One region of the Pseudomonas sp. Z4-7 genome, then DNA from elsewhere that is predicted to be linked to it. Evidence: predicted binding sites of a transcription regulator. Region 1 holds the regulator's gene; the other holds the start of a gene.
What was found. The regulator sigma-54, encoded in region 1, starts transcription at its own class of promoters, with help from an activator protein. The targets are predictions, from matches to a motif close to ANTGGCATNNANNTTGCTNT.
Positions count from the first base shown of each region.

Region 2: glnK (P-II family nitrogen regulator) is a predicted target of sigma-54. The motif match lies at 1,095-1,114, and genes of this name have one in related genera.

Region 1 is NZ_CP071642.1:973,845-984,755, forward strand. It holds gene J3P91_RS04130 (superoxide dismutase) at 1-116, shown strand, start outside; gene J3P91_RS04135 (ZIP family metal transporter) at 145-1,035, shown strand; gene J3P91_RS04140 (HPr family phosphocarrier protein) at 1,106-1,381, opposite strand; gene rapZ (RNase adapter RapZ) at 1,397-2,254, opposite strand; gene ptsN (PTS IIA-like nitrogen regulatory protein PtsN) at 2,257-2,721, opposite strand; gene hpf (ribosome hibernation-promoting factor, HPF/YfiA family) at 2,734-3,042, opposite strand; gene J3P91_RS04160 (RNA polymerase factor sigma-54) at 3,119-4,612, opposite strand; gene lptB (LPS export ABC transporter ATP-binding protein) at 4,776-5,501, opposite strand; gene lptA (lipopolysaccharide transport periplasmic protein LptA) at 5,501-6,049, opposite strand; gene lptC (LPS export ABC transporter periplasmic protein LptC) at 6,036-6,608, opposite strand; gene J3P91_RS04180 (KdsC family phosphatase) at 6,616-7,140, opposite strand; gene J3P91_RS04185 (KpsF/GutQ family sugar-phosphate isomerase) at 7,141-8,115, opposite strand; gene J3P91_RS04190 (ATP-binding cassette domain-containing protein) at 8,389-9,198, shown strand; gene mlaE (lipid asymmetry maintenance ABC transporter permease subunit MlaE) at 9,198-9,995, shown strand; gene mlaD (outer membrane lipid asymmetry maintenance protein MlaD) at 9,995-10,462, shown strand; gene J3P91_RS04205 (MlaC/ttg2D family ABC transporter substrate-binding protein) at 10,474-10,911, shown strand, end outside.
Region 2 is NZ_CP071642.1:5,917,526-5,928,436, forward strand. It holds gene J3P91_RS26715 (ammonium transporter) at 1-520, opposite strand, end outside; gene glnK (P-II family nitrogen regulator) at 555-893, opposite strand; gene J3P91_RS26725 (accessory factor UbiK family protein) at 1,308-1,568, shown strand; gene J3P91_RS26730 (hypothetical protein) at 1,969-2,400, shown strand; gene J3P91_RS26735 (hypothetical protein) at 2,500-3,300, shown strand; gene J3P91_RS26740 (ABC transporter ATP-binding protein) at 3,360-3,911, shown strand; gene J3P91_RS26745 (hypothetical protein) at 3,970-4,191, shown strand; gene J3P91_RS26750 (spermidine synthase) at 4,236-5,402, opposite strand; gene J3P91_RS26755 (MFS transporter) at 5,450-6,754, opposite strand; gene moeB (molybdopterin-synthase adenylyltransferase MoeB) at 6,802-7,929, opposite strand; gene J3P91_RS26765 (MoaD/ThiS family protein) at 7,931-8,203, opposite strand; gene J3P91_RS26770 (hypothetical protein) at 8,207-8,977, opposite strand; gene J3P91_RS26775 (TfuA-like protein) at 8,979-9,653, opposite strand; gene J3P91_RS26780 (YcaO-like family protein) at 9,634-10,890, opposite strand.

The DNA of each region.
Region 1 (10,911 bases):
GGGAGCATGCCTATTACCTGCTGTATCAAAACCGCCGTCCGGAATACATCAACGCGTTCTACAACGTGATCAATTGGCCAGAAGTCGCCCGGCGCTATCAGGCTGCGCTTGCTTGATGTTCTTATAAACAACCCAAGGCTGACTATGGACACTGAAACTCTGGCGATAGGCGGCGGGCGAATGTTCCGCTATGCCTTGGGCTCGCTGTTGCTGTTGGCCGGCATGACATTATTGGTGGCCCAAGGGCTGGCGTGGCTGGACCTTGAGCCAAAAATGTTGCGTGCGCTCCAGGGCGGCGGGCTTTGCGCCTTGGGTACGGCGTTGGGCGCGGTGCCGGTGCTGGTGATACGGCGCATGCCTCAAGCCATGAGCGATTCACTGCTGGGCTTCGGGGCGGGGGTGATGCTCGCCGCCACCGCGTTTTCGCTCATCGTGCCGGGCATTGCCGCAGCCGAGCAGTTGGGCTTCACGCCTTGGGCGGCCAGCGGGCTCATCTGTTTCGGCATCCTGTCGGGTGCGTTCGGACTGTACCTGGTGGACCGCAAGGTCTCTGCCAGCCCTGAAAGACTGGTTGCGACCCCAGGACGACCGGTTATTGCGCCGCGGATCTGGTTGTTCGTGTTCGCCATCATCGCCCACAACATCCCGGAAGGCATGGCGGTGGGCGTTTCGGCGGGCGGCGGCATGGCGGATGCCGATAGCCTGGCGATGGGCATCGCTTTGCAGGATGTGCCGGAAGGGCTGGTGATTGCGCTGGTGCTGGCCGCGGCGGGGATGTCGCGGGTCAAGGCGTTCCTGATTGGCGCAGCGTCAGGGCTGGTCGAGCCGGTGTTCGCATTGCTCTGTGCCTGGCTGGTGACGTTGGCCGAGGTGCTGTTGCCGTTGGGGTTGGCGCTGGCCGCCGGAGCGATGCTATTGGTGGTGACCCATGAGGTCATCCCCGAGTCGCGCCGCAATGGGCATGAAAAACTGGCGAGCCTGGGGCTTTTGATTGGGTTCTGCTTGATGATGGTGATGGATACGGCGTTGGGGTGATGTGCAAGTGGATGAGCTTTTGTGGTGAGGGAGCTTGCTCCCTCACCACCGGCAAGTCAGCAGTACCTGATTACTCGCCTTCGTCGAAATAGTTGTTGATCAGTGCCACCAGCGCATCCATGGCTTCCTGCGCCTGTTCACCTTCGGTACTCAGGTGGATCTTGGTGCCTTTACCCGCAGCCAGCATCATCATCGCCATGATGCTCTTACCGTCGACTGTCGCCTCCGGCGTGCGCCCGACCCTGATCGTGGTTTCTGGAAACTTGCCCGCGACACCTACGAATTTCGCCGATGCACGGGCATGCAAACCCAGCTTGTTGATGATTTCAATTTCCCGAGCAGGCATCGCGATGTGAATCCTTTAGCTGAGGTCGCGGTGGCGAACCTGGACATTCTTCAAGGTTTGTTGCAGGAGCTGACCCAGGCGTTCGGTCAGGTATACGGAACGGTGATGACCGCCAGTGCAGCCAACGGCAATCGTGACATAGGCACGGTTGTTGGCGGCAAAACGCGGCAGCCATTTGAGTAGATAGCTGGAGATGTCCTGGTACATTTCCTCGACATCCGGCTGGGCAGCCAGGTAGTCGATCACCGGCTGGTCGAGCCCGGACTGCTCGCGCAGTTCAGGTTTCCAGTAAGGATTGGGCAGGCAGCGGACATCAAACACCAGGTCGGCATCCACGGGCATGCCACGCTTGAAGCCGAACGACTCCACCAGGAAGGCCGTACCGGGTTCCGGCTGGTTCAGCAGGCGCAACTTGATGGTGTCGCGCAACTGGTACAGATTCAGGTGGGTAGTGTTGACCTTCAGGTCCGCCAGGTCGGCAATCGGCCCCAGCAGTTGGCTCTCGTCATGGATCGCTTCAGCCAGGGAGCGGCTGGCGTTGCTCAACGGGTGGCGTCGACGGGTTTCCGAAAAGCGCTTGAGCAGGGTTTCTTCGTCTGCGTCCAGGTACAACACGTCGCACTGGATGTGCCGGCTGCGCACTTCCTCAAGCAACGCCGGGAAGCGCGACAAATGGCTCGGCAGGTTGCGGGCGTCGATGGACACGGCGACCAGCGGTTGCGCCAGCTCGGTATGGATCAGGGCGCGCTCGGCCAGTTCCGGAAGCAGGCCGGCCGGCAAATTGTCAATGCAATAGTAGCCGCTGTCCTCAAGGACGTTGAGGGCCGTGCTTTTACCGGAGCCGGAGCGGCCACTGACGATGATCATGCGCATGTTTAATGGCCGTTCTGCTCGTCCAGGACTACCTGATACAAGGCTTCGTTGCTCGGGGCGCTGCGCAGTTTTTCGCGTACTTCCTTGCGGTCTAGCATGCTGGCGATCTGGCGCAGCAGCTCGAGGTGCGCATCGGTCGCCGCTTCCGGGACCAGCAATACGAACAGCAGGTCGACCGGGGCGCCGTCGATGGCGTCGAAATCGATGGGGGCTTCAAGGTGTAGCAGCGCACTGATCGGCGCGGAACAACCCTTGAGGCGGCAATGGGGAATGGCGATGCCGTTGCCAAAACCGGTGGAACCGAGTTTTTCACGGGCAACCAACGCCTCGAAAACGTCCTGCATTTCCAGATCCGGCACTTCGCGGTGGATCAGGTTGGCGATTTGTTCGAGGGCTTTCTTTTTACTGCCACCCGGCGCGTTCACCTGGGAACGGCCGGGGGTCAGGATGGATTCTAGTCGGATCATGGATTGGGGGGGTTAACGACCGGTTGCGCCCTGAAGGAGGCTCTGGGTCTTTTCCTTATGCTTTTTGAGTTGGCGATCCAGCTTGTCGGTCAGCAGGTCAATCGCGGCATACATGTCTGAATGCTCTGCGTTGGCAACTACTTCTCCGCCGGGAATATGCAGCGTGGCTTCGATTTTCTGCAGCAGCTTCTCGACGTTCATCGTGACTTGCACGTTGGTGATCTTGTCGAAATGCCTTTCCAATCGGTCGAGTTTTTCGCCGATGTAGGTGCGCAGGGGTTCGGTCACTTCCAGTTGGTGTCCACTGATGTTGACTTGCATACAGCTTCTCCTTCGTTGCCAGTGCATAAAGCGGCAGGTAGAAATACCTGCCACTGGAACGCTGTGGCGTGGCCTGTTACATCAACCGCTTGCGTTCGCTCGAAGGCGCGATTCCCAGGGATTCGCGGTATTTGGCGACGGTACGGCGGGCCACCTGAATGCCTTGTGCCTCCAGTAAACCAGCGATCTTGCTGTCACTCAACGGCTTTTTCTGATTTTCCGCAGCGACCAGTTTTTTAATGATCGCGCGGATGGCCGTGGACGAGCATTCACCGCCTTCGGAGGTACTGACGTGGCTGGAGAAAAAGTATTTCAATTCATAGATGCCCCTTGGGGTATGCATGAATTTCTGGGTAGTCACCCTCGAAATCGTCGACTCGTGCATGCCCACCGCCTCGGCGATGTCATGCAAGACCAACGGTTTCATCGCTTCGTCACCGTACTCCAGGAAGCCGCGCTGATGCTCGACGATCTGGGTGGCGACTTTCATCAGGGTTTCGTTGCGGCTTTGCAGGCTCTTGATGAACCAGCGCGCCTCCTGCAACTGATTGCGCATGAAGGTATTGTCGGCGCTGGTGTCGGCACGCTTCACAAAACCGGCGTATTGGGCATTGACCCGCAGCTTGGGTACCGATTCCTGGTTCAGCTCCACCAGCCAGCGATCGTTGTGCTTGCGTACGATCACATCGGGGACGACATACTCGGGCTCGGTGGATTCGATTTGCGAGCCGGGGCGCGGATTCAGGCTTTGCACCAGTTCGATGACCTGGCGCAGCTCATCTTCCTTGAGCTTCATCCGACGCATCAACTGGCTGTAGTCGCGGCCGCCCAGCAGGTCGATGTAGTCGGTGACCAGGCGCTTGGCTTCGGCCAGCCATGGCGTCTTGGCGGGCAGCTGTCGCAATTGCAGCAGCAGGCATTCGCCTAGGTTGCGAGCGCCAATGCCGGCGGGTTCGAATTGCTGGATGCGATGCAGGACAGCTTCGATCTCGTCCAGCTCGATATCGAGCTCCGGGTCAAAGGCTTCGAGGATTTCTTCGAGGGTCTCGTCCAGGTAGCCCTGGTTGTTGATGCAATCGATCAACGTCACCGCGATCAGACGGTCGGTATCCGACATCGGCGCCAGGTTCAGTTGCCACAGCAGATGGCTTTGCAGGCTTTCGCCAGCAGAGGTGCGAGTGGTGAAGTCCCACTCGTCGTCGTCACCGCCTGGCAGGCTGCTGGCGCTGGTCTGGTAGACGTCTTCCCACGCCGTGTCCACGGGCAGGTCATTGGGAATGCGTTCGCTCCATTCGCCATCGTCGAGGTTATCTACCGTCGGGGCGGCTTCCTGATAGGACGGTTCCGGGACCTCCGGGGTAGTTTTCTGCTCGACGTTGTCGGCCAGTGGGTCGGTATTGTCGAAGTCGTCGCCTTCTTCCTGGCGTTCGAGCATCGGATTGGACTCCAGCGCCTCCTGGATTTCCTGTTGCAGGTCCAGGGTCGACAATTGGAGTAGGCGGATAGCCTGTTGCAGCTGCGGTGTCATCGTCAGCTGCTGGCCCATTCTCAAGACTAGCGATGGTTTCATGGCTGGGGCTTAACACCTTATTCGCCGGCGCACATGCGCCATCCACTACAGGGCGCCGAAGCGCCAAACTTAAGCAAATTATATGCCTGAAACTGAAGTGTTTGCCTAGGGGGCTATCTCAATTAATTGAGGGCGCCCGGGCATCCGCCAGGCCACCTTTGGCTTAAAGGCGGAACTCATGGCCCAGGTATACTTCCTTGACCAGTTCGTTGGCCAGGATGGTGGCGGAGTCGCCCTCGGCGATCAGCTGGCCATCGTTGACGATGTAGGCGGTTTCACAGATATCCAGCGTCTCGCGCACGTTGTGGTCGGTGATCAGCACACCGATTCCCTTGGCCTTGAGGTGATGGATGATCTGCTTGATGTCGCCCACCGAAATCGGGTCCACGCCGGCAAACGGCTCATCCAGCAGAATGAATTTCGGCGCGGTGGCCAGGGCGCGGGCGATCTCCACGCGGCGACGTTCGCCACCGGAAAGGCTCATGCCCAGATTGTCGCGAATGTGGCTGATATGGAACTCCTGCAGTAGGCTTTCCAGCTCCTGGCGACGGCCGGCCTTGTCGAGCTCCTGGCGGGTTTCCAGGATCGCCATGATGTTGTCGGCTACCGACAATTTGCGAAAGATCGACGCCTCTTGTGGCAGGTAGCCAATGCCAGCCTTTGCCCGGCCATGCATCGGCCGGTGGCTGACGTCCAGATCATCGATCAGCACTCGACCCTGGTCGGCCTGCACCAGGCCGACAATCATGTAGAAACAGGTGGTCTTGCCCGCGCCATTGGGGCCGAGCAAGCCTACGATCTGGCCGCTTTCGATGGACAGGCTGACGTCACGCACGACTTGGCGGTTCTTGTAGCTCTTGGCCAGATGCTGAGCTTTCAGAGTTGCCATTACTGGGCCTTCTGCTCGTCGGTTTTCTTTTTCGGCTGGATCACCATGTCGATGCGCGGGCGCGATTCGGTGACCTTGCTGCCTGTGGCGCGACCAGCGCTGGCGAGTTTCTTGTTGGTGTCGTAGACGATTTTCTCGCCTTGGGTCACGTTGTTGTCCTTGTCGACAACCTTGGCGCGGTCGATCAATACGACGCGGTCCTGGGAGGCGTGGTACTGGATGGTGACGCCATAACCCTGGACCGGCTTGGTGTCGCCCGCGGTTTGCATTTGCTCGAAGTAGGCCAGGTTGCCTACCGAGGTGACCACGTCGATGTCGCCGGACTGGGTGCGGGTGATGGTCACGGTATTGCCGGTGACCTTCATCGAACCCTGGGTGATGATCACGTCACCTTTATAGGTGGCGACGCCGTTCTTGTCGTCCAGTTGCGCGTCGTCGGCCTGGATGCGGATAGGCTGGTCGCGGTCGGTGGGGAGGGCCCAGGCGCTCGCGCTTCCCAGTGCTGCGCCCAGACTGAGCAAAATAGGGAGGGTTTTAGCGAGCTTCATACTGTCCTCTTACGTTCGATAGCAGGTGTATCCTGCTTTCCTTCAAATAGGCCTTCATTCCCGTGCCGGTCGACACGCCGCCGGCGCCGTCGATTCTAACGGGTTGCTCGGTCTGCGCATATTGGCGCTGCGGGAAGACTGTCATACGGGTACTGGTAATGATGGTCGTACGGTTCTTCTCATCGGTTCGGGCCACGCGTACCGAGTCGATCAGTTCCACCTCGGTGCCGCCGGGATTGACCTCGGCACGCTCGCTTTGTACGTGCCACGGAAACTCCGTGCCGCGGAACATGTTCAGGTCCGGCTTGGTGACCAGCGTGATGTCGCTGGCCTTCACGTGATCGACCTTGTCCGACGTCATCTCATACTGCAGCTTGCCGTCAGGCAAGTACTGCAAGGTGTGCGTGTTGGTCGCGTACCAGTCGATATCGTTTTCCGGCGCCTGGACCGCAGGCTGGTCGAGGAAGCGTTCCGGGCTGATGTTCCAGTAGCCCACCGCCGCGAAGATGGCGGTGATACAGCCGAACACCAGGATGGTGCGAATTTTCTTGCTTAGCATAGGTGGCTCACAGGTACGCGGCGTTGGCCGCTTCGAGGTGGCCCTGGGCACGCAGGATCAGTTCACAGAATTCGCGGGCCGCGCCTTCGCCGCCCCTCGCCGTGGTGACGCCATGGGCGTGCTCGCGTACGAAGGCAGCCGCGTTGGCCACTGCCATGCCCAGGCCGACACGGCGGATCACCGGAAGGTCTGGCAGATCGTCACCGAGGTAGGCGACCTGCTCATAGCTTAGATTGAGTTGGCCGAGGAGTTCATCCAGCACCACCAATTTGTCTTCGCGCCCCTGATAAAGGTGCGGGATGCCGAGGTTCTTCGCGCGCCGTTCGACCACCGGGGTCTTGCGACCGCTGATGATAGCGGTCTGCACGCCGGTGGCCATCAGCATCTTGATGCCCTGGCCATCAAGGGTGTTGAACGTCTTGAATTCGCTGCCGTCTTCGAGGAAATACAGGCGGCCATCGGTCAGCACACCATCCACGTCGAACACTGCCAGTTTGATTGCTTTGCCGCGTTGCAACAGGTCTGTGCTCATTTACATGACTCCCGCACGCAGCAAGTCGTGCATATTCAGGGCGCCCACCGGGCGGTCTTCGTCGTCGACCACCACCAGGGCGCTGATCTTGTGGTCTTCCATGATCTTCAAGGCTTCGGCGGCCAGCATCTCGGCCCGGGCCGTCTTGCCGTGGGGGGTCATGACCTCATCGATGGTCGTGCTGTGGATATCGATGGTGCGATCCAGGGTGCGACGCAGGTCGCCGTCGGTGAAGATCCCGGCGAGCTTGCCGTCCGCCTCCAGGATAACGGTCATGCCCAGCCCCTTGCGGGTCATTTCCATGAGGGCGTCCTTGAGCAGCGTGCCACGTTGTATCTGCGGCAATGCCTCCCCCGCGTGCATCACGTTCTCGACCTTGAGCAGCAGCCGGCGGCCCAGGGCGCCACCGGGGTGGGAGAAAGCGAAATCCTCGGCGGTAAAGCCCCTGGCTTCCAGCAAGGCCACGGCCAGGGCGTCGCCCATGACCAGCGCCGCCGTGGTGGAAGAAGTGGGGGCCAGGTTCAGCGGGCAGGCTTCGTGTTCGACATGCACGTTGAGGTTCACCTCGGCGGCCTTGGCCAGCGGCGAGTCGGGATTGCCGGTGAGACTGATCAACTGGATACCCAGGCGCTTGATCAACGGCAGCAGGGTAACGATTTCATTGGTGGAGCCGGAGTTCGACAATGCCAGGATGATGTCGTCCCGAGTAATCATGCCCATGTCGCCGTGGCTGGCTTCGGCAGGATGGACAAAAAACGCCGGGGTGCCGGTGCTGGCCAGGGTCGCGGCAATCTTGTTGCCGATGTGCCCGGATTTGCCCATGCCTACCACCACCACGCGGCCCTTGCTGGACAGAATCATCTCGCACGCGCGTACGAAATCAGCATCGATATGGGCCAGCAAACCTTGCACGGCTTCGAGTTCGAGGCGGAGGGTACGTTGTGCCGATTGAATCAGTTCGCTGGATTGGCTCATGTCAGAAATCGTATAGCCCGATGAAAAGGCGGCGATTATACCGGCAATGAACGATTCCCTCACGTTAGTTCGTCATGCTTTGTTCAGGCAGCCCCAACGCTTGACATGAAATGTGACGTTTTACCTCAAGCAAGGCTTAACGGGCGGGCGCCGGCCTTGGGCGCTTGGCCGTTGCAGTGATATAGTTCGCCGCCGGTTCGTGTGCCCGGCGTTACCGGCGTTTGTCGGCTGGCCGGGACATCCGAATATGAGGCTGCATCGCAAGGAGTTTAGATGAGTGCCGACAACGCCTACGCGGTCGAGCTGAAGGGGCTGTCCTTCAAGCGAGGGACGCGCAGCATTTTTAATGACATCGATATTCGCATCCCACGCGGCAAGGTGACCGGCATCATGGGGCCTTCCGGCTGCGGCAAGACCACGCTGCTGCGCCTGATGGGGGCACAATTGCGCCCCAGCGCCGGCGAAGTCTGGGTCAATGGCCAGAATCTTCCGGAATTGTCGCGCAGCGATCTGTTCGATGCGCGCAAGCATATGGGCGTGCTGTTCCAGAGCGGTGCGCTGTTTACCGATCTCGACGTGTTCGAAAACGTGGCGTTTCCCCTGCGGGTCCATACGGAACTGCCGGAAGAGATGATCCGCGATATTGTCCTGCTCAAATTGCAGGCAGTCGGGCTGCGCGGTGCCCTGGAGCTGATGCCGGACGAACTGTCCGGTGGCATGAAGCGTCGGGTCGCGTTGGCTCGGGCGATTGCCCTCGATCCGCAAATCCTCATGTACGACGAGCCCTTCGTCGGGCAGGACCCTATCGCGATGGGCGTGCTGGTGCGCCTGATCCGCTTGCTCAACGATGCGCTGGGCATCACCAGTATCGTGGTGTCCCACGACCTGGCCGAAACCGCGAGCATCGCTGACTACATCTATGTGGTCGGCGATGGCCAGGTGCTGGGGCAGGGCACGCCCCAGGAGTTGAAGGATTCGGACAACCCGCGTATTCGCCAATTCATGAAAGGTGATCCGGACGGCCCGGTGGCGTTCCATTTTCCGGCCACGGATTACCGTACCGATCTGCTGGGGAAGCGCTGATGCGCAAGAAGTCATTAATAGAAAGAGTCCGCCTGTTCGGTCGCTCCGGCATCGACGTGGTGGCAGTGCTGGGGCGTTCCTCGCTGTTCCTGATGCATGCCTTGCTCGGTCGCAACTCGACCGGCGGCGGTTTTGGCCTGCTGGTCAAGCAACTGCATTCGGTGGGGGTGATGTCCCTGGTGATCATCGTCGTCTCGGGGATTTTCATCGGCATGGTCCTGGCGCTCCAGGGCTTCAGCATATTGTCCAGCTACGGTTCGGAGCAGGCGGTCGGGCAGATGGTTGCGCTGACCTTGCTGCGTGAGCTCGGCCCCGTGGTCACGGCACTGCTGTTTGCCGGGCGCGCCGGTTCAGCGTTGACGGCCGAGATCGGTAACATGAAGTCCACCGAACAGCTGTCCAGCCTGGAAATGATCGGGGTCGACCCGCTCAAGTACATCATTGCCCCGCGCTTGTGGGCCGGCTTCATTTCCCTGCCGGTGCTGGCAATGATCTTCAGCGTCGTGGGGATCTGGGGCGGCTCATGGGTTGCCGTCGATTGGCTGGGGGTCTATGAAGGCTCCTACTGGGCCAACATGCAGAACAGCGTCGATTTTCTCGACGATGTGCTCAACGGTGTGATCAAGAGTGCCGTATTCGCTTTCGTGGTGACCTGGATCGCCGTGTTTCAAGGTTATGACTGTGAGCCCACGTCAGAGGGGATCAGCCGTGCCACAACCAAGACCGTGGTATACGCCTCGTTGGCCGTCCTGGGCCTTGACTTTATTCTGACCGCCTTGATGTTTGGAGATTTCTGATGCAAAACCGCACCCTGGAAATCGGTGTCGGCCTTTTCCTGCTGGCTGGCATCCTGGCTTTGCTGTTGCTGGCCCTGCGGGTCAGTGGACTGGCGCCGACCGCAAGCACCGATACTTATAAACTTTATGCTTATTTTGACAATATCGCCGGTTTGACGGTCAGAGCCAAGGTGACCATGGCCGGTGTGACCATCGGCAAGGTCACGGCAATCGATCTGGATCGCGACAGTTTCACCGGTCGGGTGACGCTGCAGCTGGAAAAGCGCGTGGATAACCTGCCGACTGACTCCACTGCATCTATTCTCACGGCTGGGCTGTTGGGTGAGAAATACATCGGTATCAGCGTGGGCGGGGAAGACACCCTGCTCAAGGATGGCGGGACCATTCACGACACGCAGTCGTCGCTGGTGCTTGAGGACCTGATCGGTAAATTCCTGCTCAATACCGTTAGCAAAGACGCCAAATGAGGAGCTTTTGAATGATCTCTATCCTGCGACGCAGCCTGCTGGTCCTGCTGGCGGCGCTGCCGCTGATGGGCAACGCCGTGGCGGCGCCTTCGGCGCACGACATCATCAAGACGACCACCGACCAACTGTTGGCCGATCTGTCGGCGAACAAGGAAAAGTACAAGCAGGACCCGAGCGCATTCTACGAGTCCTTGAATCGTATCGTCGGGCCGGTGGTGGATGCCGACGGTATTTCCAAGAGCATCATGACCGTCAAGTATTCGCGCAAGGCTACGCCCGCGCAGATGACCCGCTTCCAGGAAAACTTCAAGCGCAGCCTGTTCCAGTTCTATGGCAACGCCTTGCTCGAGTACAACAACCAGGGGATCACGGTCGACCCGGCCAAGGATGAGTCAGGCGAGCGCACCAGCGTCGGCATGACGGTCAAGGGCAACAATGGCGCCGTTTAC
Region 2 (10,911 bases), 1.2 Mb from region 1:
ACCACACTCCCATGAAGATCAGCATGGCGGAGAACTTCATCCGCTCGGCGAACGCGCCGACGATCAGGGCCGGGGTGATGATCGCGAAGGTCATCTGGAAGGTGATGAAGACTGCTTCAGGGAACAACGCTGCCGGGCCGGTGATGCTGGCCGGGGTGACGCCCGCCAGGAACGCTTTGCCCAGGCCGCCGACGAAGGAGTTGAAGTTGACGACGCCCTGCTCCATGCCGGTAGTGTCGAACGCGATGCTGTAGCCATAGATGACCCACAACACGCTGATCAGACCGGTAATGGCGAAGCACTGCATCATCACGGAAAGAATGTTTTTCGACCGAACCATGCCGCCGTAGAACAGCGCAAGGCCAGGAATGGTCATGAACAGAACAAGAATCGTGGCCGTCAGCATCCAGGCGGTGTCGCCGGAATTGAGGACTGGGGCTGCCGCTTCTTCTGCCATGGCCAGGCCAGGCATTACGAAGGACAACAGGGCTCCTAGCCCTGCGAATTTACGCAGAGTCATATTGTTTTCTCCTGGGGCGTTGGGGTTTGGCGGCTTAGATAGCGTCGGTATCGGTTTCGCCGGTACGGATGCGGATAGCCTGTTCCAGATTGACCACAAAGATCTTTCCGTCACCAATCTTGCCGGTGTTGGCGGCCTTGGTAATCGCCTCGATGACCCGATCAAGATCCTTGTCGTCGATGGCAACGTCGATCTTCACCTTGGGCAGGAAATCGACCACGTATTCCGCGCCGCGGTACAGCTCGGTGTGACCTTTCTGCCGACCGAAGCCTTTGACTTCAGTGACGGTAATGCCCTGCACGCCGATTTCGGACAGCGACTCGCGCACGTCGTCCAACTTGAACGGCTTGATGATGGCAGTGACTAGCTTCATGAAACTCTCTCCCGAATTGGTGGACTTGCCCCAGGAAAACAAACCCGACTCAAGTCTAAGCGCAGTGCCTGGCTTTGTAACGCGTCGTCGGCCCAAGTTGCCCGACTGGCGCCAGCTGACTACTCCTGACGAAACTCCCCGCTCCGCCTGCTGCACTGCATTCGTCACAGCGACTGCATCAGTGCATGGGTCATCAGCCACTAAGCAGAAAGCTTGCCATCTGTGCCCAACCCCCCGGATTTCAACCCCTTGACCACCGCGCCCGCCCGGCACGCGCCACGAACCGGAGCGATACGCACAACAACGGTGCGGTGACGCCCGGCGCAGTGCGCGAAAAGCGTGCATCCACGCCTGGCGAATTGACTATAGACCCTGCGTGATACACTGCCCCCCATCGTTTCCAGGACACCTGCCATGCTTGCCCCCAAAGATCTCCTCGACGCCCTGAGCGGCCACGCCTCCCGCCTGTTGAGCGGCGACACTCCCCTGCCCAAAAGCGAAATCGAAAGCCAGTTCAAGGCGCTGCTGCAAAGCGGCTTCAGCAAGCTGGACCTGGTGAGCCGGGAAGAATTCGACAGCCAGATGGTCGTGCTGGCCCGAACTCGGGCGCGGCTGGAGAGCCTGGAGGCGAAGGTGGCGGAGTTGGAGGCGAGGCTGAATCCACCTGCGGAATAACGCGTACTTCTGAAGGCATTACCCAGGGCCGCGATTTTTGGTTTTTTACTTGCGGCCATCCCAATAGCGGGAAACTTTCTCTCGCCCTTTCTCTTCCGGATGAGTTCGGCGCATCAGCCGCGACGGCCATCTTCGCGAAAAATCCTACAAAAACTTCCTAAATTCGTCGAATACGCGAACTTTATCCGAAACCCCGTTAAAGCTTCCCTGGCATTCGCCGCTAAATCTTCGTAATGGAATGCGCTAACGAGCTGGACTTTGCGCAAGTCGGACTTTCAACGAATGGGGCCGACGCGAAGTAACCGGAATGGACATGCAGCCAGCATCAAGGCTGTAAACCGGGCAAGGCGGACGGCTATCCGTCGTGCGACATACGAACATGTCTAACAGGTAAAACGGCATGCAATTGAAAAAATGCAGCGTCGCGGCTTTGGCCGTTTGCTCCCTGCTCGTCGCTGGTGCGGCGCAAGCAGGTCCATTGATCCGGGTAACCGTCAAAAACCTCGGCAATGTAGAGGCCAAGTACTCGGTCATCGGCAATAACGAAGCCCTCACCAACGCCAATGCACAACCCAAGCCCGAGGATACGATCAAACCGCAGCAGTCCAGCTCCTTTGAGGTGCGAGATCAACGCAACCCTGCCATTGCCACCGCGGTCGTCCGCTATAGCGTCGACGGCAAAACTTGCGTGTTCAGTACCTTTTACAGCAACCCCAAGATACCTAAATGGACGAAAGATGCGCAGAGCAGCAACGGAGCTCGCTGCACGGCGGCAATTACTTCGGTAAGCGCGTCCGACCATTCGTGGACCACCGAATTCACGATCAGGTAAACCCCGGCAGGTGTGTCCAGGGCGGCCATACGAGGCGGCCATGGCCTTATCAAACGCAGCGCACAAACCGCACTGCAGTTGAGCTACGGAGATAAAACAATGGATGGTATCAACGGCGCACGTACGCCCTACGCAACAACCTTGAAAACCACCTCAAGCCTCATAAAACCTACCGACCACAAAGCCGGCCCCGGTCCGACGACCGAGGTGCAACCCAGCGCCCTGAAAGACAATACCGATACCGCCCAACTCTCGCCGCTGGCACAGATGCTCAGCGACGCGGCAGCACGTGCAGCAGAACGGGACGCCAGCAATGACCGTACTGGTTTGGCGTACATTGCCAAGCGAGTCACACAAGACATTTACAGCCCTGTCTTCCAAAGAAACAAGCAAGTTAACGACGCCGAGGTGCCGACGTCGGACGACCCGCAGCGGCTGGAACAGGCTCAACAGGCGACGAACCACCTCAACAACAAGGGCGCCAACCCTTTTCAGGATCTGTCCCTCGAGCAACTGACGTTGATCGTCTACGACGACAGTGTTGACTTTACCGTCAATGAACGCAGGGCCGCTTGGAGCGCGGCCCATGATTTGGAATCCGCATGGGCCAAGTCAGTGTTTTATAAGAGCATCGGGGAGCAAGAGCGCAATGGGTATGTGTCCCCGCAGCACTTCCAGGACACTCTCAATCATTACAAGAACCTGCCGCCCATCATGGAGGCACAAGTCTTCGGCGACTACGAAGCCGATTACAACCAAATGATCAAGAGCGCCGAACTTGCCAAGGCGCGGAAGATAAGCGGCAGCGACGATGGAATGCCCCCATGGCAATCGTTGCTTGAGCTGATGCTGGCGCAACAGCAGAAAGACAAACCCGAAACGCCCGCGACAGACGCCTGAGCAGGCTTCGACCCTGAACCCCTTTCCATGAAAGGGGCTCGCTCAGGATGGAAGAACGAATGCCTGAACATCTTCCTCCCGAGCTGATCCGCGTACAAAGCATGAGCCATATCCATGGCATCGACGCGACCGCACGCGCCACCCTGCACGATGTGTCGCTGACCATCAATGCAGGACAGAGCTGCGCCATTATCGGCGCCTCGGGATCCGGCAAAAGTACCCTGCTCGGCTTGATCGGCCTGCTTGACCAACCTTCGACCGGGCAGGTCTACCTGGCTGGCCGCGACATGACCCAGGCAAGCGCTGACGCTCGCGCGATGATGCGCAACCGACACATCGGCTTCGTCTTTCAGAGCTTCAACCTGCTGCCACGCCTGGACGCCCTGGACAATGTCGCGCTGGCGCTGCTCTATCGTAGCATATCGCGCCAAGCTGCCCAGGCAGCCGCGCGGCGCCAGCTATTGCAGCTCGGGCTGGGCGAACGCCTGCATCATCGCCCGGCACAATTGTCAGGCGGCCAACGTCAGCGCGTGGCCATCGCGCGAGCGCATACTGGCCATCGGAATACAGAACGAGGCGGCCGACCAGCAGGACGCAGGCGCGCGCTATAAGGTCCAGGTGTCGATTGATACGGCCGTCGCCGCTTTCGACCCCCCGCTGCGGACCGGTATGAGCGCACGTCTGGCAGTGATTCTGTACCGCGACGAACAAAGCATCGCCGTACCGCCGAGCGCCCTTCGCCGCGATGAATCCGGGGCGACCTACGTGCTGCACCGGGCGACGGCACAAGCCCGCCCCGAGCGCGTAATGGTCAGCCCACGTACAACCGTCGCGCAAGGAGTGGTCGTGCAAGGGCTTACGCCCGGGCTTGTCGAGGTGCCGGGTTCATAAAACCGCAGTGAAAAAGGCTCGCCCGGAGAAGCCAGTAAGGCGCTTCAGGGTTTATTGTCGCTGGGACGTGAGTAAACACTCGATGACAATCGCGCTAGCGCCCGTCGAAAACCTTCCACTTTGGCCAAATTTCCCCGGGTTCTGTGGGTAATAACGCCATAGGCGTAAGGAAGTAAGCCCTCCAGCCAGTCTCGCGGGTGGATCTCGACGCTATTCTCCAGTGTCGCGACGACCCAGTCGGGCAGCCATGACATATCGCGGTCCGAGAAGTTGACTTCGCCTGCGATCAGCAACGCCAGCGTGGTTCGCAGCGAAGACTTGTCCTCAAACAATCGTTCTTGCAGCGCTTGGCAAGCGCCCGGGTCATCTAGTAATGCAATTAGATCGTTAGGCTTGTTCAGCTTTAACGAGACCGGAAGCAGCGCAGACAAGGCTGGTAACGAGTTTGCCCACCGCCTTTGCACCTCCAGATCGATCCCGGCGAAGTCCAGCGCCGGCGGCACAAGCGACGCGTGACGAAAAACCGTGGGGGTCAGGTACCGCAGGCGAAAGCTCATGATGTCCATAAAAAGACGGTCACTGGCACACAAAAACTCCACGACAGGTGTAGTGCCCAGCGTGGTAGAAGGCGGGGGACCGATGATGAACGTTGCATTGCGTCGATGGGGCAGGTGACGAATGTCGCCCCAGCTTTCGCTCAGGCAGTGAGCGAGCCAAGCCTGGGGCGTAGAACCATTGAACGGATCCAGGTTCATAGGAACGCCAAAGCCGTTGAACACTACGTGGCCGAGAGGATTGAGGCGGCTCTTCAATAGTTGGTGAAATCCGTGATCAAACACGATCGGGGCATAAGCGCTCTGGGTGTAGAGGTCGACAATAATGACGTCGTACCGATCAGGAGTGGCCATCAGGAAGTGCGCGGCATCGACGATCACGCTGTCAAAGTTGATATGCGCTGCAAGTCGGTTCCGGTTGTCGAGGCTGCGCACCTGCGCGGTCTCGTCCAGGTCAACGGCCAACAGATTGGCAACTCTGGTACTGGCTGCGATCGGCGCCAGCGCCAAACCATCCGAAAGCCCAAGCATCAGAACCGAGATCCGATCCTTGGAGGGATCCCCGAGAAATCCAGCACAACCCATGTCGTCATAATATTGGCCGCAGAAAATCCGTTCATTTTGAGCAGACCCAGGTCGATCCTTGAAGTCCGGCATGGTCTAAGGCAACTCAGTTATAAAGAGGCTGGGGTACGGCGGGCGCGTCAGTGCACAAACGCTTCAGGGTATTTATCCAGATAGACATCATTGAGCTGCGTATCCTGGGAGCGCATGAAAGTTTTGAAGTCGGGCACCAGAAAGACCAGCAGAGACAACAGCAGCACCATGACGCCCAGCAGCGTGATTGTCAGTGCGACCCCCAGAGGAGCAATCAGGATGTTCATCGCCAAACTGCCCAAGGGACTGGCCGCCGCAGACAGAAATGAAACCGTGGCAAAAATCCTGTTGCGATGGAGCTTTGGCGTTGCCAGCAACCTCACGGCGGAGGTGGGGATGTTGATCAACATCAGGCCGACACCACCGCAGAAAAAGGCCATGGTAACAATGAGGGGCGATGAAACGGTCCCGACCACCACGAGGTTGCACCCCAGTAATGCAAAACCTGCGGACACACACATATCCCGGGGGATCCGACTGGATAACCAACCGATGATCTTGTAACTGCCCGCCAGAATGCCCAGTCCGAAGGACGAATCCAGAAGACCGATGTAAGTGACCGGGTATTGAATGACGTCCTTTACGTACAGTGGGATCAGGATGGTGAAGAATGGAAAAAGGGCAAAGTTGACCAGCATTGCAATGATGGCCAGGTAAAATTCAACTTTCACTCCGTAAACCACTTTGAAGCCGGAATAGATCATGCTGAGGCCGCTGGCATCCGTCGCCTTTTCGCCTTGGGGAGAGGCGCCGATGTGGCTCGGGATGGTCGCGATCAGCGCTCCGGCGATTAGAATCGCGAAGAAATCGGCGGCAAAGGCGAAAGTGATACCGAACCCGTAGATCAACCCGCTGGCCAATACCGGCCCCAACAGAATGGAAAAGGACGACATCACGCTTTTGGTCCGAAAGGCCAGAGAGACTTTATCGTCGTTTGCAAACAAAGGAATAATTGACGCCTGGAGAGGGTCGCGTACGCCGATGATCGCGCTACTGATCATCATCAGCGCGCCCACCGTCCAGGGGTTGAATGATTCCGTGGCGGACAGCAACACCATCAACAGCGCTGTCAGCAGGCTGATCCAGAAGGCAAGTTTGATGATCAGAATTTTGTTGTATTTGTCTCCCAGCCATCCCAGCAGAGGTTTGGCTAACACTTCTGCCGCGATGGAACAGGCAACCATATTGGCGAAATTGAGTGCAGAGCCCGTTTCCTGCAAGGCCCACCACGCCACCGCCAGCTGATTGCACCGGCCCCCCAGAACCATCAATAAAAAGCTGAATTGCACTTTCAGCAGACGTCGGTCGATGCCGGGCATGCCCCACGTAATGCCTGAAAAATTTGCATTCATTTATGTACCTTTTGATCCGAATTGGGTGACTGCGTAATCACGGGCATTCAAGAAACGACGAGGTGATTCTCATCAGGGTAAATCGCCATATATCGCTCGATTCCACCCTCCAGGCTGTAGAGTTCCGCTTCCTGGCTGAAGCTACGAACTGCTAGCAACGCCGCCTTACTCCTGACGCCGGTTTTGCAATAGAAAACGATACGGCGGGCGGTATCGAGTTCTTGCTGGCGGTTGATGATGTCTTTGAGCGGAATCAGACTGCCGCCCAGCGAACCTTGTTGATGCTCGGTGACGTCGCGTACGTCGATCAATTGAAATGGCGCTTGCGTCGCTATCCAGTCGTGCAGTTTGTCGGGCGAAAGCCAGTCGCTGTCGCGCCACGCAGACGTGGTAGCAGCTCCAAGCAGTTTCGCAAGATGTCGGTCCCGTGTTTTTTTATTGATGTTCAAAAGGTTGAAAGTGTTTTCCAAGCAATCAATGGACAATAACTTTCCGCTCAAGGGCTCTCCTGCATGTAGGATGAGCTTGAGAACTTCATTGGCCTGAAAGCATCCTACCAGGCCAGGAATAACACCAAGAACGCCTGCTTCCGAGCAGTTTTGTGTCAAGTGCGGTGGCGGCGGTGTTTCGAACAGATCCCGGAGGCATGGCCCTCGTTGCTGGGTGTGCCGGTCGTAAGAATTGAATACCGACACCTGCCCCTCGAACTGACTGATCGAGGCATAGACCATCGGTTTTTCACACTCGACACAGGCGTCACTAATGAGATATTTGGCGCCGAAGTTATCGGTGGCGTCGACGATGATGTCGTACTCCGCCAGCGTCGAGAGGATATTGTCCGGTTTCAGCATCGTGGCAACGGTGTGGACGACAATGTTAGGATTCAACTGATTGATGCGACGCTTGGCTGCCAATACTTTCAGGTCGCCTACGTCGGCAGTTGAATAGAGAATTTGTCGGTGCAGATTGCTAACGTCGACGATGTCGCTATCAACAATACCGATCCTCCCGACGCCAGCTCCTGCCAAGTACAGAAGTACCGGGCAGCCCAGTCCGCCGGCGCCGACTACCAACACCTTGCTGTCATTAAGGCGCTGCTGCCCCTGAGCACCGACCTCGCTGAGGATGATTTGGCGGGCGTAACGGGAGGTTTCCGCATTCAGGTTGCATTGCATGTCAGCCACCTGCCACTGCGTTGATCAAAATCAATTGCGCATTACTGTCCAGAGGACAACGACGATCATGCTCACTGACCACAGGCATGCCGTTAACGAACAACCCCACGAACGGAAGCGGGTACAAATCCTCAGTGAAAACCGGGCCAATCAGATCGGGATACTGTGCGGTCAGATTGCTCAATACATCGATGACGCACAAGCCCTCGATAGCGTGTGTTTTATGCTGGTCGGTGTAGGATAAAAACTGCCGGGGAAAGTGTACGACGGCCATGGGTCATCCTTGTACGGTGTCAGTTGTCAGATCGCTGGAAAACGCATCCAGCCTGGAGGTAATCAGTTTTCCGATTTCGGACAGTTCGACCGAAGCCTGAAGAGTGGCCAGGCTTTTGAAGAAGTACTGGCGCAAATAGTCGAGTCGTTCGGGACGAGCTCGCACGGAACCGCTGCCCAGCAACCTCAGGTGGTAGTTCACGGCGCTGATCGCAAATAGGCAGGCCAGTAGGACACCCCGAGGATTCTTGCCGCCGGTTCCTGATGGCAATATGTAGTCGCTCGAACTGTCCTTGAGCTGGAAATCGTAAATCTCAGCGATCAAGCTGGACCAGATATGGGACAGTTCATGCACAAGTAACTCTTCAAGGTCCGTCATGCTGGTAAATGCCGCCTCGCCCAAAAACATCTGTTGCGGCAACACGGGGTTGGTCAGGCTGACTTGTTGATTCAGTAACTTATGTATATTAACCGGAAGCTCCAATAAGCTGGTCCATTCCGGCAGCAAGGCCTTGAGGTTGCTCTTCGCTTCGCCCAACATGATCTGCTCGGCGTTACAGAGAGCTTGATGGGGCGGAAATGCAGGCGCACCTTCGATGTGCTGGCTATACAAGGTCGTAGCGAAGTCTGGCTGCAAATAAGTGATTAAAGGCAACTGACCACCGTCAATATTTTTCCGTACAACGGCGACGAGCGTTAAAAGTTTTTTACTATTAAAATTAGCGTGCACAAAAGGCAAGCCATTTATTTCAAACAGCATCTCTGATGGCGACATTTTATTTTACCGTCCTCGTCCACGGTTGAAGCTTAAGAAAATCGATCAAGTCCAGATTCTTTATCCTATAGATAGAAAAATTTGCCAGGGCACTATCTATTATTTCCGCCGCAACAGGGAGCGCCTGCAAGGCGTCTTTCAAACAATTCAGCGTTCGATGCCCATACCACATATTTTTCAGATAGTGAAGTAGGTGCTGTTCTTGTTCTGGCGTAATAATCTGCACAGCCACCCACTCACTCAAAAACTTCCTAATATGGATAAGTGGTTCGCTAAGTGAAAGAAAAGGCTCTTGTGATTGATGTATCAGAGTTACTTCGTCGTCCGACATATCCGGATCGCTGGCAAATTTTCGATACACTTCACCAAAACCTGTCATTCCCAGCGTATCCATTTCACAAGCGCGAATGGCACCCATGGACGATAATCCCCAAATGCGCCAACCCGCAGCTAAGGCGTCAAGTATCTCGGCATGGCCGACAGCAGGGTGTGCATGAAATACGCCATCAACAATAGCCAAATTCGAGGGGGACGATTGCGCTACCAAGCGCTCGACATCGCCGCGTTTGATCGGCGGTCGTATTACTAGGCCGTCACTGCAGAGTAATTGACTGTCTATTCCTTGCAGAGAGGGGCCAGCAAAAAGTGTACAAATCTCAAGCGCTTTGTTTGACATATGTACTTAACCTCGGACCGACTCTTTTCAAACCGGGTTCAAAGGTTTCAAGCCCCGGGATAATAACTCTGACCACAGTGATGTCGTCTGACGCTTTACTGAGCAAGACCCTTAGCACGGTACTGAGCCCGACGCGCTGCAACCGCTCGATAAGCAACTCCCAGGCCGATTCGATCGTGGGAATAGCGGCTTCCTGGCATTCGATAGAAGAGTAATCGATCATCTGGTTCCGAGAGGTGGCCGCGGTACGCAAGCTTGAGATGGCCTGAAGTTCGACCGAACGGCCCTTCCTCTCGAAGTATTTGACGCGCTCGATGATGTCGTCCCGGCCCCCGTGGATGTGACTTAGACGGCTTTGGGCAGCCTCGCAGATAGCGCGGATCAAGGCGATTTCCTTGATGGGATGTAACCCTGAACCGGTTGCCACAGAGATGGGCGCTTGGGAGGATTCCTCCATGATAAAAGCTTGAAAGCAGGCCAAGCCAAAACAGTTTTCTGTGTGACGAACCGCTAGGCTTAATCCTGAGCCACTGATTTTATTGACAAGGGCTTTGGCTTCTGCACTACAGCTGTCCAGATTGACGAGGCGGGAGCGGTCATACATGTGATTAAAAGCTTGAATATCGCGCTCCATGAGTTCGCAAACAGCATGTACCGAGGCTTCCACTAGCTCATTGCCTGAAGCCAGCCCACTGGAGCTCTCCCCGAAGAGTTGTTGTCCAGGGTTTTCGGGGTAAGGAATGAACACCAGTTCGGCGGGGACAAGCACCTTTTGTCTGCGCAATATATCTTCAGCTTCGATAGCCATGATCAGAGAGTCGGCGTCGGCTGAAAAGCCATACAACATGCAGAACTGACTGAATTTTATCCGTCCTTCATGGCTGCCAATGATTTGCCTCGGCGTAGTCCTCAGCAACTTCAATTGTGCCGTATTATATTGCGCAAGGCTGAACTCGATGGCCTCCATGTATGCGCCTATTTTAGCCTCCGTTGCCCTGAGGCCTTTACCGGCATTAACGCACAGCGCCCCCTTCAACGCATCGGGTCGTATACTGGCAAACACGGGAATGCCAATACAGTCCAGCCAAGTGGTGTCCGTCACTCGGGTAATACCCAAGCGCGGGGCTACATCATTGACGATGATCTTTAAGGTTTCTTCGGCACTGCGGCGACGAAGGCTCGAACTAAGCCTTTGCATAAGGGCTACCTTTGAATGATGAAAGGTATAAACAAGCATTATGCTCAACACAATAGAAAG